DNA from 3 places in the Pseudomonas sp. FP603 genome. Region 2 is predicted to be linked to each of the others. Evidence: predicted binding sites of a transcription regulator. Region 2 holds the regulator's gene; each other region holds the start of a gene.

Region 1 (4,194 bases), 840 kb from region 2:
CATCACCAGGTTATTGCGGATCACCGGCATGTGGACTTTGAGCGCGTCCAGATCGGCCTGATTGCGGCCCTGCAGGGTGATGCTCACCTGCATGTAGCGCTGACGGCCGTTCTGGGTGTAGTTGGCCACGAAGGCCGGCGCCATGGGTTCGAAGATCGCCGGCTGTTTGCCGACCACAGCGGTTTCAGCTGCAGCGGCAGGCTTGCTCTGGGCGCCGTGCATGAAGTACCAGGTCGCCCCCACGGACAAGCCGATCGCCAGCAGCAGGGCCACGACGATCACAATGATCAGCTTTATTTTGCCTTTGGTTGCGGGGTCTTTCACTGGTGCTGCGTCGCTCTTAGCCATGCCAATAATCCGTCACTATTCGGGGTTTCACAGTCGCACGGCAAGGCAAGAGCAAGTGTTATGCCAGAAGTGTCGGGAGAAGGTATGGAAAGCATGCTGCCTGGAGAACACCACAAATCACTGTGGGAGCGGGCTTGCCCGCGATAGCGGTCGGCAATCATGAAAATATTGACTGCCAGGCCCCCATCGCGGGCAAGCCCGCTCCCACAGGATCTTGTGGTGAATCAAGCGTAATAATCGACCGCGCTGGTGCCGATCACGCTGGTGGTGTTGGCGGCCACTTCAGCGACCGTTGCGGGAAGTTCTTCATCGACAGAATCGAGGCGACCGCCGCTGGCGTTGGTACGTCCTCCCTGCCCCTGTTGAGCCTGCTCCTGACCCTGCCCCTGCCAGCCCCGGGACTGATCGGAAACGTTGACGTCAACCTGACCCATGCCCTGCTGCGCGAACATGTCACGCAGGCGATGCATTTGCCCGTCGAGCGCCTCGCGAACGCTGGGGTGGGCACTCATGAAGGTCACCTGGGTCTGCTGATCCGGCACCATGTTCACCCGAATATCGAGGCGCCCCAGCTCGGCCGGTTGCAACTGGATATCGGCCGCCTTGAGATTGGCGCTGGACAGGTACATGACCCGATTGACCACCTCTTCAGTCCAACCGCTCTGATGCATGGCGATCGGCTGGTTCACCGGCAATGCATTGGCAGTCTTCGGCGTTGCCGCCTGGGTCAGTGCCGCCAGACGGTTGGCGAAATCATCGACACGGGTATCACTGCTGGCGGATTTGAGATCCTTGAGGCCGTCATCAATCAAGCCACTGAAGGCCTTCTCGCCGCCCTGGCTGGTGCTGTCCTGATCGGCTTGCACATCGAGCATGCTCGCCATGCCCGCGGCAAAGTTTTGCGCCGAGGTCGGTTCGCCATCAGCCGGGGCCTGGGACGCTTTTGGCTGGGCCTGGCTAGAAGCGGAAACGTGACCACCTTGCTCCATGGCCAGACGCACTGCTGGCAGCGCATCGAGTGGGTCGGCTTCAGGATCGAAATCGCCGTCGGCGGTGGCGGCTTGCGCGGGCGCGGTAACGATAGCAGCGGCAACCGGCGGCGCACCGCTCGTCACAACCGGCGCAGGAGCTTGCGCTACCGGCACGGCCGCCAACGGTTGAACGGCCTGCATCAAGGCAGGATCAACGCTCGGATCAACCGGTGGAGCATCAGCTACCGGCGTATCGGTCGTCTCCGGCTTGTCATCGCTGGCCGTCGTCTCGTCTGTCGGCGCCGGTTTATCGGCGGGCAAGGAATTGCCGCTATCGGCAACCGCAGGTTCCGGAGCGGCAGCTTTATCACTGCTGACGTCCGGCTTGCCGGTGCCTTGCGGCGCATTATCAGTCGCCGGCCTGGCCGATTTATCAGCGACCACAACAGGCTTGTTCTGGGCTTGATTGGCGTAGACCTCAGCGAAGCTGGACGCCTTGTCCCCGGGCTCAGCCGTCAGCGCCGGCGTATTGGCGGATGCGGCTTGAGTCTTGGCCGTAGCGGCGGCCTGAAGAAGAATATTGGGGTTAACGGGCATAAAACGGTCTCCGCTGCACTGGGATCGTAGGTACAGTTAAGCAAGTTGACTGCAAGGGTCGAGCCAGCTTTACTCGCTGGTCGCCAAAAGCGCCGGAGGGTTGCCTTATTCAGCCAGGGAGCGCTGGCGCTCCGCTTCGTAGAGGGGTCGGACAATGGCGAATTCGCCGTCAATTTCTCCGACTAACGCTTCAATGCCTTCGAGTTTTTTTTCTTTGGCTCGCTGCTCCAGCTCATGGCACAGCTCGGCCAGCCGGGTGGCGCCCATGTTGCTGCTGCTGCCCTTGAAACTGTGCGCCGTGGCGCCTAACCGATCGGCATCGTCAACCTGGCGCAGCAAGCTCAAGCGCTCTTCGGAATCGCTGAGGAAGGTATCGAGCAATTCTGGATACCCGTCTTCCATAACTTCCTGCAACGCGCTCAGCACGTCACGGTCCAGATGTGTGTCAGCCACTTGTTCACTCCTTGATCAAGAACGCCTGGGATTATGCCAGAGCCTCCCAGAAAAACTCCACGCGAGCACTTCGACCATTATCGGACCAGCTCGCACGATCGCTCAACTGACGGATCAAACTGACGCCACGTCCCGACAGACGGACATCATCGACAGGACGCTCCATCACCCGCGCCACATCGAAACCCTTGCCGCTGTCTTCGACCCGAACTGTCAGGCAACCGCCCTCACCTGTTGGTGTCACCTGCAAATGTACCCGCACATAACCGTCCCGCAATTCGTCAAGGCGTGTATTGCGCTGCTGATAATAGCGCGCAAAACCCGAAGCATCCCGTTTCAGACTCGAATCCAGGCCCAGCACGCCATGCTCCAGGGCATTGGAATAAAGCTCTGCCAGCACACTGTAGAGTGCGCCACTCTGAGCCCGCAGGCCATGCACCTCAAGCAGCAATTGCAACAAGTACGGCAGCGGATTGAAGCGTTTGAGGGTGGCGGCGCGGAACTCGAAACTCACCGACCAGTCCAGCGGGCTGGATTGACCGCTGTCGGAGTACACCGGCGCGGGCGGACTCAGCTGCGCAGCCTCCAGCAACCTGACCTCGACCATGCTCACGTCATCGCGGGCCTCACCGCGAAAATCCCGCAGGGCCTGTTCGATTTCTTCGAACAGCGCATCAGGCTGGCGATTGGCTGCAAACACCTGCTCCAATCGCTCTACGCCAAACAATTGTTCATTGGCATCGCAGGTATCGATCACCCCGTCGGACAACAGAAAGACCCGATCCCCGACGGCCATCGGGAATACCTCGGTGCGGTCATCGAAGGTTTGCGGGCTCAGCACGCCCAGCGGCAAGTGCCGTGCCGTCAGAGCGATACGTTCGCCGCTGGCGGTGCTGTGCAAGTAACCGTCCGGCATCCCGCCGTTCCAGACCTCCACCGAGCCTCGCTGAAAGCTCAGGCACAGAAGAGTCGCACAGCAGAACATGTCCACCGGCAGGATACGTTTGAGCTTGGCGTTCATCTCGCGCAGGGTTTCGGACAGGCCATAACCCTTGGCGGTCATGCCGTAAAAGACTTCAGCCAAGGGCATGGCGCCGACAGCTGCCGGCAAACCATGACCGGTGAAATCACCGAGCAACACGTGCATGTCGCCGGCCGGGGTGAACGCGGCCAGCAACAGATCGCCGTTGAACAGCGCATAGGGCGATTGCAGGTAACGGATGTTCGGGGCGTTCAGACAACCCGAGTGGGCGACTTTGTCGAACACGGCTTTGGCCACCCGTTGTTCGTTGAGCAGGTAATCGTGGTGCCTGGCGATCAGGTCGCGCTGCTCCAGCACCGTGGCTTGCAAACGTCGCAAGCGGTCCATTGCCTTGACCTTGGCGGCAAGGATCACTTGGTTGTATGGCTTTGCCAGAAAATCGTCGCCCCCGGCTTCCAGACAACGGGCCAGCGCTTCACTTTCGGTCAGCGACGTCAAAAAGATGATCGGCACCAGAGTTTCGCCGGCCAGCGCCTTGATCTGCTGCGCAGCCTCGAAACCGTCCATCACCGGCATCATGGCGTCCATCAGCACCAGGTGCGGTCGTTGTGAGCGAAAGGCTTCGACCGCCTCGGCGCCGTTGGCGGCCGTCAGCACTTCATGACCCTGGCGCCGGACGATAGTCGACAGCAGCATGCGATCGGCCGCGCTGTCTTCGGCGATCAGGATCGTCAGCGGCTCGAGCGGCTGCATGACAGTCAACTGATGTCGAACAGCTTGTCGAAATTGGAGATAGCGAGGATTTTCTTCACGTCGGAACTGCTGTTGACGACGCGAATATCG
Region 2 (4,194 bases):
ATAGGCGCGGTTGCTGGCGGCAAAGCGGGGCAGCCACTTGAGCAGGTAGGAGGAAATGTCCTGGAACATCTCTTCGACGTCAGGTTGTGCCGCCAGGTACTCGGCCACCGGTTGATCGAGCCCGGACTGTGCCCGTAGCTCCGGCTTCCAGTAAGGGTTGGGCAGGCAGCGCACGTCGAACACCAGATCGGCGTCCACCGGCATGCCACGTTTGAACCCGAAAGACTCCACCAGGAACGCAGTGCCCGGTTCCGGCTGATTCAGCAGGCGCAGCTTGATGGTATCGCGTAACTGATACAGGTTCAGATTGGTGGTATTGACCTTGAGGTCGGCCAGATCGGCGATAGGCCCGAGCAGGTTGGTTTCGTCCTCTATCGCCTCCGCCAATGAGCGATTGGCGCTACTGAGCGGGTGACGACGGCGAGTTTCCGAAAAGCGTTTGAGCAAGGTTTCTTCGTCGGCGTCCAGGTACAGCACATCGCACTGGATATGCCGGCTGCGGACTTCTTCCAGCAATTCGGGAAACCGCGACAGGTGGCTTGGCAAGTTACGCGCATCGATGGACACGGCCACCAGCGGTTGTGCCAGTTCGGTATGAATCAGCGCGCGTTCGGCCAACTCCGGCAGCAGACCGGCAGGCAGGTTGTCGATGCAGTAATAGCCGTTGTCCTCGAGCACATCGAGGGCGGTACTTTTACCTGAGCCGGAGCGGCCGCTGACGATGATCAGGCGCATGATTAGTGACCGTTCTGCTCGTCCAGGACAACCTTGTACAAGGCTTCGTTGCTCGGGGCGCTGCGCAGTTTTTCGCGCACTTCCTTGCGATCAAGCATGCTGGCGATCTGGCGCAGCAGTTCCAGGTGTGCGTCGGTGGCGGCTTCCGGGACCAGCAGCACAAACAGCAGGTCAACCGGGGCTCCGTCGATGGCGTCGAAATCGATAGGCGCGTCCAGGTGCATCAAGGCACTGATGGGCGAGTCGCAGCCCTTTAGGCGGCAGTGGGGGATGGCGATGCCGTTGCCAAAACCGGTGGAACCGAGTTTTTCACGGGCAACCAGGCTCTCGAATACATCCTGCATGGCCAGATCCGGCACTTCTTTGTGGATAAGGTTGGCAATCTGTTCGAGGGCTTTCTTTTTACTGCCGCCCGGCACGTTCACGAGGGAACGGCCGGGGGTCAGGATGGTTTCAAGTCGGATCATGGGTTGGGGATGTTAACGACCGGTCGCGCCCTGGAGGAGGCTCTGGGTCTTTTCCTTATGCTTTTTGAGTTGGCGATCCAGCTTGTCGGTCAGCAGGTCGATGGCGGCATACATGTCCGTATGCTCGGCATTGGCGACCACTTCTCCGCCGGGAATATGCAGCGTGGCTTCGATCTTCTGCAGCAGTTTTTCGACGTTCATCGTGACTTGCACATTGGTGATCTTGTCGAAATGCCTCTCCAATCGGTCGAGTTTTTCGCCGATGTAGGTGCGCAGGGGTTCGGTCACTTCCAGTTGGTGTCCACTGATGTTGACTTGCATACAGCTTCTCCTTCGTTGCCAGTGCATAAAGCGGTAGATCAGATGATCTACCACTGGAACGCTGTGGCGTGGCTCTACATCAACCGCTTGCGTTCGCTCGAAGGCGCGATCCCGAGGGATTCGCGGTACTTGGCGACGGTGCGGCGAGCCACCTGAATGCCTTGTGCCTCCAGTAAACCAGCGATCTTGCTGTCACTCAACGGCTTTTTCTGATTTTCCGCGGCAACCAGTTTTTTGATGATCGCGCGGATCGCCGTGGACGAGCATTCACCGCCTTCGGAGGTACTGACGTGGCTGGAAAAAAAGTATTTCAGTTCATAGATGCCCCGTGGGGTATGCATGAATTTTTGCGTGGTTACCCGTGAAATCGTCGATTCATGCATGCCCACCGCTTCGGCGATGTCATGCAGCACCAACGGCTTCATGGCTTCGTCACCGTATTCAAGAAAGCCGCGCTGATGCTCGACGATTTGGGTGGCGACTTTCATCAAGGTTTCATTGCGGCTTTGCAGACTCTTGATGAACCAGCGAGCTTCCTGCAGTTGATTGCGCATGAAGGTGTTATCGGCGCTGGTATCGGCACGACGCACGAAACCGGCGTACTGGGCGTTGACCCGCAGGCGTGGCACCGACTCCTGATTCAGCTCCACCAGCCAGCGTTCGTTGTCCTTGCGCACAATCACGTCCGGAACAACGTATTCGGCTTCGGTGGACTCGATCTGCGAGCCCGGACGCGGATTGAGGCTCTGGACCAGTTCGATGACCTGGCGCAGCTCATCTTCCTTGAGCTTCATGCGGCGCATTAGCTGGCTGTAGTCGCGGCTGCCGAGCAGGTCGATGTAATCGGTGACCAGACGCTTGGCCTCTGCCAGCCAGGGGGTCTTGGCGGACAGCTGGCGCAGTTGCAGCAGCAGGCACTCACCGAGATTGCGGGCGCCGATGCCAGCGGGTTCGAATTGCTGGATGCGGTGCAGGACGGCTTCGATTTCGTCCAGTTCGATGTCCAGTTCCGGGTCGAACGCTTCGAGGATTTCCTCGAGGGTTTCGTCCAGGTAGCCCTGATTGTTGATGCAATCGATCAGGGTTACGGCGATCAGGCGATCGGTGTCGGACATCGGTGCAAGGTTCAGCTGCCAGAGCAAATGGCTTTGCAGGCTTTCACCGACCGACGTACGGGTGGTGAAATCCCACTCGTCGTCATCGTTGCTCGGCAGGCTGCTGGCGCTGGTCTGGTAGACGTCCTCCCAGGCGGTGTCGACGGGCAATTCGTTGGGAATTCGCTCGTTCCAGTCGCCTTCCTCTAGGTTATCCACCGTCGGGGCGGTTTCCTGGTAGGAGGGTTCCTGAACGTCGGCGTTGGGTTTCTGTTCGGCGCTATCGGCCAAGGGGTCTGCGTTATCGAAGTCGTCGCCTTCTTCTTGGCGTTCGAGCATCGGATTGGACTCCAGGGCCTCCTGGATTTCCTGTTGCAGGTCCAGGGTCGACAATTGGAGCAGGCGTATGGCCTGTTGCAGCTGCGGTGTCATCGTCAGCTGCTGGCCCATTCTCAAGACTAGCGATGGTTTCATGGCAGGGGCTTAACACCTTATTCGCCGGCGCACATGCGCCATCCACTACAGGGCGCCGAAGCGCCAAACATAAGCAAATTATATGCCCGAAACTGAAGTGTTTGCCTAGAGCGCTGTAACAATAAAAGGTTATTGATTTTTTTATTGAAGCGAGCGCCCTCTCGGCGACCCGGGCACCTCAGTGCTTACAGGCGGAACTCATGGCCCAGATACACTTCCTTGACCAGTTCATTGGCCAGGATGGTGGCAGAGTCACCTTCGGCGATCAGTTGACCATCGTTGACGATGTAGGCGGTTTCGCAGATATCCAGGGTTTCGCGGACGTTGTGGTCCGTGATCAGCACGCCAATGCCTTTGGCCTTGAGGTGATGAATGATCTGCTTGATGTCGCCTACCGAAATCGGGTCCACACCGGCGAAGGGTTCGTCGAGGAGGATGAATTTCGGATTGGTGGCCAGCGCTCGGGCGATTTCCACTCGGCGGCGTTCACCACCGGACAGGCTCATGCCGAGGTTGTCGCGGATGTGGTGGATGTGGAATTCCTGCATCAGGCTTTCCAGCTCTTGGCGACGACCGGCCTTGTCGAGTTCCTTGCGAGTCTCGAGGATGGCCATGATGTTGTCGGCCACCGACAGTTTGCGGAAGATCGACGCTTCTTGCGGAAGATAGCCGATACCCGCCTTCGCACGACCGTGCATCGGCTGGTGGCTGACGTCCAGGTCATCGATCAGTACGCGGCCCTGATCGGCCTGTACCAGGCCGACAATCATATAGAAGCACGTGGTTTTACCGGCGCCGTTAGGACCAAGCAGGCCGACGATCTGACCGCTGTCGATAGACAGGCTGACGTCGCGCACGACCTGACGGCTCTTGTAGCTCTTGGCCAGATGCTGAGCTTTCAGAGTTGCCATTACTGGGCCTTTTGCTCGTCGGTTTTCTTCTTCGGCTGGATCACCATGTCGATGCGAGGACGCGACTCGGTGACCTTGTTACCCGTGGCGCGACCGGCGCTCGCAAGCTTTTTGACCGTGTCGTAGACGATTTTCTCGCCTTGGGTGACGTTGTTGTCCTTGTCGATGACTTTGGCGCGATCGATCAGCACG
Region 3 (4,194 bases), 2.6 Mb from region 2:
TCTTTTTCGCCCTTGGCGTTTTCCACGGTCAGGGTCAGGGGCACTTTGTCGCCTTCCTTAACCTGGGCCGTCAAGTCCATCAGCATGATGTGATATCCATGGGGGTCGAAGCTTACCGGTTTGCCGGTCGGCAGCGCGACGGACTCGACCTGGCTCATGCTCATCACATCGTTTTTCATGCTGGATTGGTGAATTTGCACGGTGTTCGCGACCGGCGACTGCACGCTGAGCAGTTTGCTGTCGCTGTCGGCCTGCAGGGTCATGAAGGCGCCGGTTGAATGCTGGCCGGCCACCGTCGCACGAACCCAGGCGTCATTCACCTGGGTTTGAGCGGACACCTGCCAGGCCATGCCAATCAGGGAAAGGCCTAGAACCAGTTGTTTGATGCCCAGCTGTTTAATACGTGATGCGCAAATCGAAGTCATCAGCAGACCTCCATGACGGTGAGCAGGTCTTCTGCACACTCTTGAGCGGTAAGGGACGCGGACAGCCCCAGGCGCAAATTGCCTCGGGAGTCGAAAACGAAGCTGGTCGCGGTGTGGGAGAGGGTATAGGTCGAACCGCTCGGGATCTTTTCAAAGAACACACCGAACTCTTTGGCGGTGGCGGCGGTTTCTTCCAGCGTGCCGTGCAGCGCCTCGAAACTCGGATCGAAGGCCTTGACGTATTTGTCGAGCATTTCGGGTGTGTCGCGCTCGGGGTCCAGGGTGATGAAGATCACTTGCAGGCGTTCGCCATCGCGGCCCATCAGTTTTTTCGCCTGTGCCGCACGGGCCAGCGTCGTCGGGCAGACCGCCGGACATTGGGTGAAGCCGAAGAAGATCATCGGCATCAGGCCCCGATAGTTACCCAGCATCCGGTACTCGCCCTGGGCGTCCTTGAGTTTGAAGGTACGCCCCATGATCTTGTCGCTGAGGTCCTTGCCGTACTTGAACGACAGCTTGCTGCTGTCATCGCAGCCGGCGAGCAGGCCAAGGCTCAACAGGCTCATGCCATGCAGGACCGTGCGACGGGTATACAACGTACTCATGGAAAAAAGCATCCTGTGTAGCGACCGGGAATCTACAGTGGCTGATCAATCAGACGAAAAAAAGCGCACGGATGTTAACAAACTGTTGCCCTGTGGCGCTCAATCGATGGCCTGCCGGTATGCGCCAAAACGTCGCGGCCGTGGCAAATGCAATACGCCGTGCTGCTGAAGACGACGCTAGCCGAAACTTCGGTAAGTTAAGAAATTTGAGCGACGAAAATCCTGTGGGAGCGGGCTTGCTCGCGAAGACGGCAGCACAGTCACTATTGATGTCGCCTGACACGCCGCTTTCGCGAGCAAGTCGAATCGTCGCACCGCCGCTCCCACAGGGATTCGCGCCTAACTGACTGGCATTGCTCACGGGGCCTAAGCCCAAAGAGAACGTAGCCGTATGCACTTTTAAAGAGCCATGCCTGACAGCGTGCACCAGTGCGAAGCGGTTTCCTGAGCTATTCCTTCCTTCAGCTCCCACGTCCGCCCACCCGCTCGCGGGGGCCTGCATAGTTGACTCGCGCCTGATGAAACCCGCCTGGGCCGCAGTCTTTATCAAATCCCCCCATCGTTCAGTAGCCGGTTTTCCAGAACTGAGAAAGTCATACGCCGCGGACTGGCACAAAGGCTGCATTACCCCTTCAGCCTCATCTGAAAAAGAGGGGCAGCCCCGTCGATCAACGAAGATCGACCGGCCGAGCAGGTCGTGGGCAACATCGGTGGATCAGGCGAAGGCGCCAGGTCGAACACCGCGAAGAACAGGCAAAGACGCCTGGAACCGAGAGGTTTCAGGCGTTTTTTTTTGCTTTTTTAACCGTGATTGGCTTTGGCTGGGTGCTTACTATGAATTCCAATGTTGCCGCGTTGAACAAACTGCAAACACTGATCGTGATCGGCAATGGCATGGTCGGACATCATTGTGTCGAGCAGCTCATCGAGCGCGGCGCCCTCGACCATTACCGCCTGCATGTCTTCAGCGAAGAGCCGATGCGCGCCTACGACCGGGTGCATCTGTCGGAGTATTTCGGCGGTCGCGATGCCGAGTCGCTGGCCCTGGGCGAAGCCTCTCTCTATCAGACGCCAGGCGTAACCCTGCATCTGGGCGTGCCGGTGCTGGAAATCGACCGAGCTCGACGCCAGGTGATCACTGCACAAGGTTGCGTCGCTTACGACAAACTGGTTCTGGCCACCGGTTCTTATCCGTTTGTGCCGCCTATTGAAGGTGCAGAAGGCGACTCGCGCCTGGTCTATCGCACCCTTGAAGACCTCGACGCGATTCGTACCGCGGCAGCCAATGCCAAGCGTGGCGTAGTAGTCGGTGGTGGCCTGCTCGGTCTGGAAGCCGCCAACGCCCTGAAAAGCCTCGGCCTGGAAGCCCATGTGGTGGAATTCGCCCCGCGCCTGATGCCGGTGCAGCTGGACGAGCAGGGTGGCTTGGCGCTGAAGGCGCAAATCGAGCGACTTGGCGTTGGCGTGCACCTGTCCCGTGGCACGCAGTCGATCAGCGCCGGCGAGCAGTACCGCTACCGGATGAATTTTGCCAATGAAGAATTCCTCGAAGCCGACCTGATCGTGTTCTCCGCCGGCATCCGCCCGCAGGATGCGCTGGCCCGCCAATGCGCGCTGGACATCGGGCCGCGTGGCGGCGTGGTGATTGACGATCAGTGCCTGACCAGCGATCCGAACATCTACGCCATCGGCGAGTGCGCTGCCTGGAATGGCAGCCTCTTCGGTCTGGTCGCCCCCGGCTATCAAATGGCCCGTGGCGTCGCGACGCTGCTGTGCAATCAAGTGGCGGAGCCGTTTCAGGGCGCCGACATGTCGACCAAGCTCAAACTGCTTGGCGTCGATGTCGGCTCCATCGGCGATGCTCACGCCCAAACGCCGGGTGCGCGCAGTTATCAGTTCATCGATGAAGCCACGGCCAGCTACCGTCGTCTGGTGGTAGATGCCGACAGCAAGCGCGTGCTCGGCGCGGTGTTGGTTGGCGACAACAGCTATTACGACACCCTGCTGCAATACATGCAGAACGGCATTGCCTTGCCGTCGGAACCGGCCAGCCTGATTCTGCCATCGTCCACCGGCGCGCCAACCCTGGGCCCAGGCGCGTTGCCTGAGTCGGCAACGGTGTGTTCTTGCCATAACGTCACCAAGGGTTCGATCTGCTCGGCCATCGACGGCGGCTGCACCGACCTGGGCCTGCTTAAGTCGCAGACCAAGGCTTGCACCGGTTGCGGCGGTTGCGCGGGGCTGCTCAAGCAAGTGTTCGAGCATGAACTGATTGCTCGTGGCGTCAGTGTCGACAAGAGCTTGTGCGAACACTTCGCCTACACCCGTCAGGAGCTTTATGCACTGGTGCGAGTAGAAGGGGTGATCACTTTCGAAGAACTGCTGGCCAAACACGGTCGTGGGCACACCGGTTGCGATGTGTGCAAACCGGCGGTGGGCTCGATCCTCGCCTCGTGCTGGAATCAGCCGATCATGGACGCCTCGCTGGTGCCGTTACAGGACACCAACGACACCTTCATGGCCAACATGCAGAAAAACGGCACCTATTCGGTGGTGCCGCGCATCGCCGGGGGTGAGATCACGGCCGACAAGTTGATCGCGATCGGCGTGGTGGCGAAGAAATACGACCTCTACACCAAAATCACCGGCGGCCAGCGGATCGACCTGTTCGGCGCGCAGTTGCATCAGTTGCCGGACATCTGGTCCGAGCTGATTGAGGCCGGTTTCGAAACCGGCCACGCCTACGGCAAATCGACCCGCACGGTGAAGTCTTGCGTGGGCAGCACCTGGTGCCGTTACGGCGTGCAGGACAGCGTCAAAATGGCCCTGACCCTCGAGGATCGCTACAAGGGCCTGCGCTCGCCACACAAGCTCAAATTCGCGGTCTCCGGTTGCACCCGTGAATGTGCCGAGGCACAAAGCAAGGACGTTGGCGTGATCGCCACCGAGAACGGCTGGAACCTCTATGTGGCCGGTAACGGCGGCATGCGCCCACGCCACGCCGAGCTGTTCGCCACCGATCTGGACGATGAAACCCTGATCCGTTACATCGACCGGTTCCTGATGTTCTACATCCGCACCGCCGACAAATTGCAGCGCACCTCGGTCTGGCGCGAAAGCCTGGAGGGCGGCCTGGATTACCTCAAGGACGTGATCATCAACGA

The links. The regulator sigma-54, encoded in region 2, starts transcription at its own class of promoters, with help from an activator protein. The targets are predictions, from matches to a motif close to ANTGGCATNNANNTTGCTNT.
Region 1: a site for sigma-54 is predicted at 1,954-1,973, ahead of PSH65_RS23425 (flagellar hook-length control protein FliK). Genes of this name have one in related genera too.
Region 3: a site for sigma-54 is predicted at 1,637-1,656, ahead of nirB (nitrite reductase large subunit NirB). Genes of this name have one in related genera too.

The regions. Positions count from the first base shown of each region.
Region 1 covers NZ_CP117431.1:5,069,711-5,073,904, forward strand. The annotation lists gene fliL (flagellar basal body-associated protein FliL) at 1-348, opposite strand, end outside; gene PSH65_RS23425 (flagellar hook-length control protein FliK) at 573-1,916, opposite strand; gene PSH65_RS23430 (Hpt domain-containing protein) at 2,022-2,369, opposite strand; gene PSH65_RS23435 (fused response regulator/phosphatase) at 2,401-4,104, opposite strand; gene PSH65_RS23440 (STAS domain-containing protein) at 4,110-4,194, opposite strand, start outside.
Region 2 covers NZ_CP117431.1:5,907,326-5,911,519, reverse strand. The annotation lists gene rapZ (RNase adapter RapZ) at 1-735, opposite strand, end outside; gene ptsN (PTS IIA-like nitrogen regulatory protein PtsN) at 738-1,202, opposite strand; gene hpf (ribosome hibernation-promoting factor, HPF/YfiA family) at 1,215-1,523, opposite strand; gene PSH65_RS27395 (RNA polymerase factor sigma-54) at 1,598-3,091, opposite strand; gene lptB (LPS export ABC transporter ATP-binding protein) at 3,277-4,002, opposite strand; gene lptA (lipopolysaccharide transport periplasmic protein LptA) at 4,002-4,194, opposite strand, start outside.
Region 3 covers NZ_CP117431.1:3,328,596-3,332,789, forward strand. The annotation lists gene PSH65_RS15345 (copper chaperone PCu(A)C) at 1-425, opposite strand, end outside; gene PSH65_RS15350 (SCO family protein) at 425-1,030, opposite strand; gene nirB (nitrite reductase large subunit NirB) at 1,865-4,194, shown strand, end outside.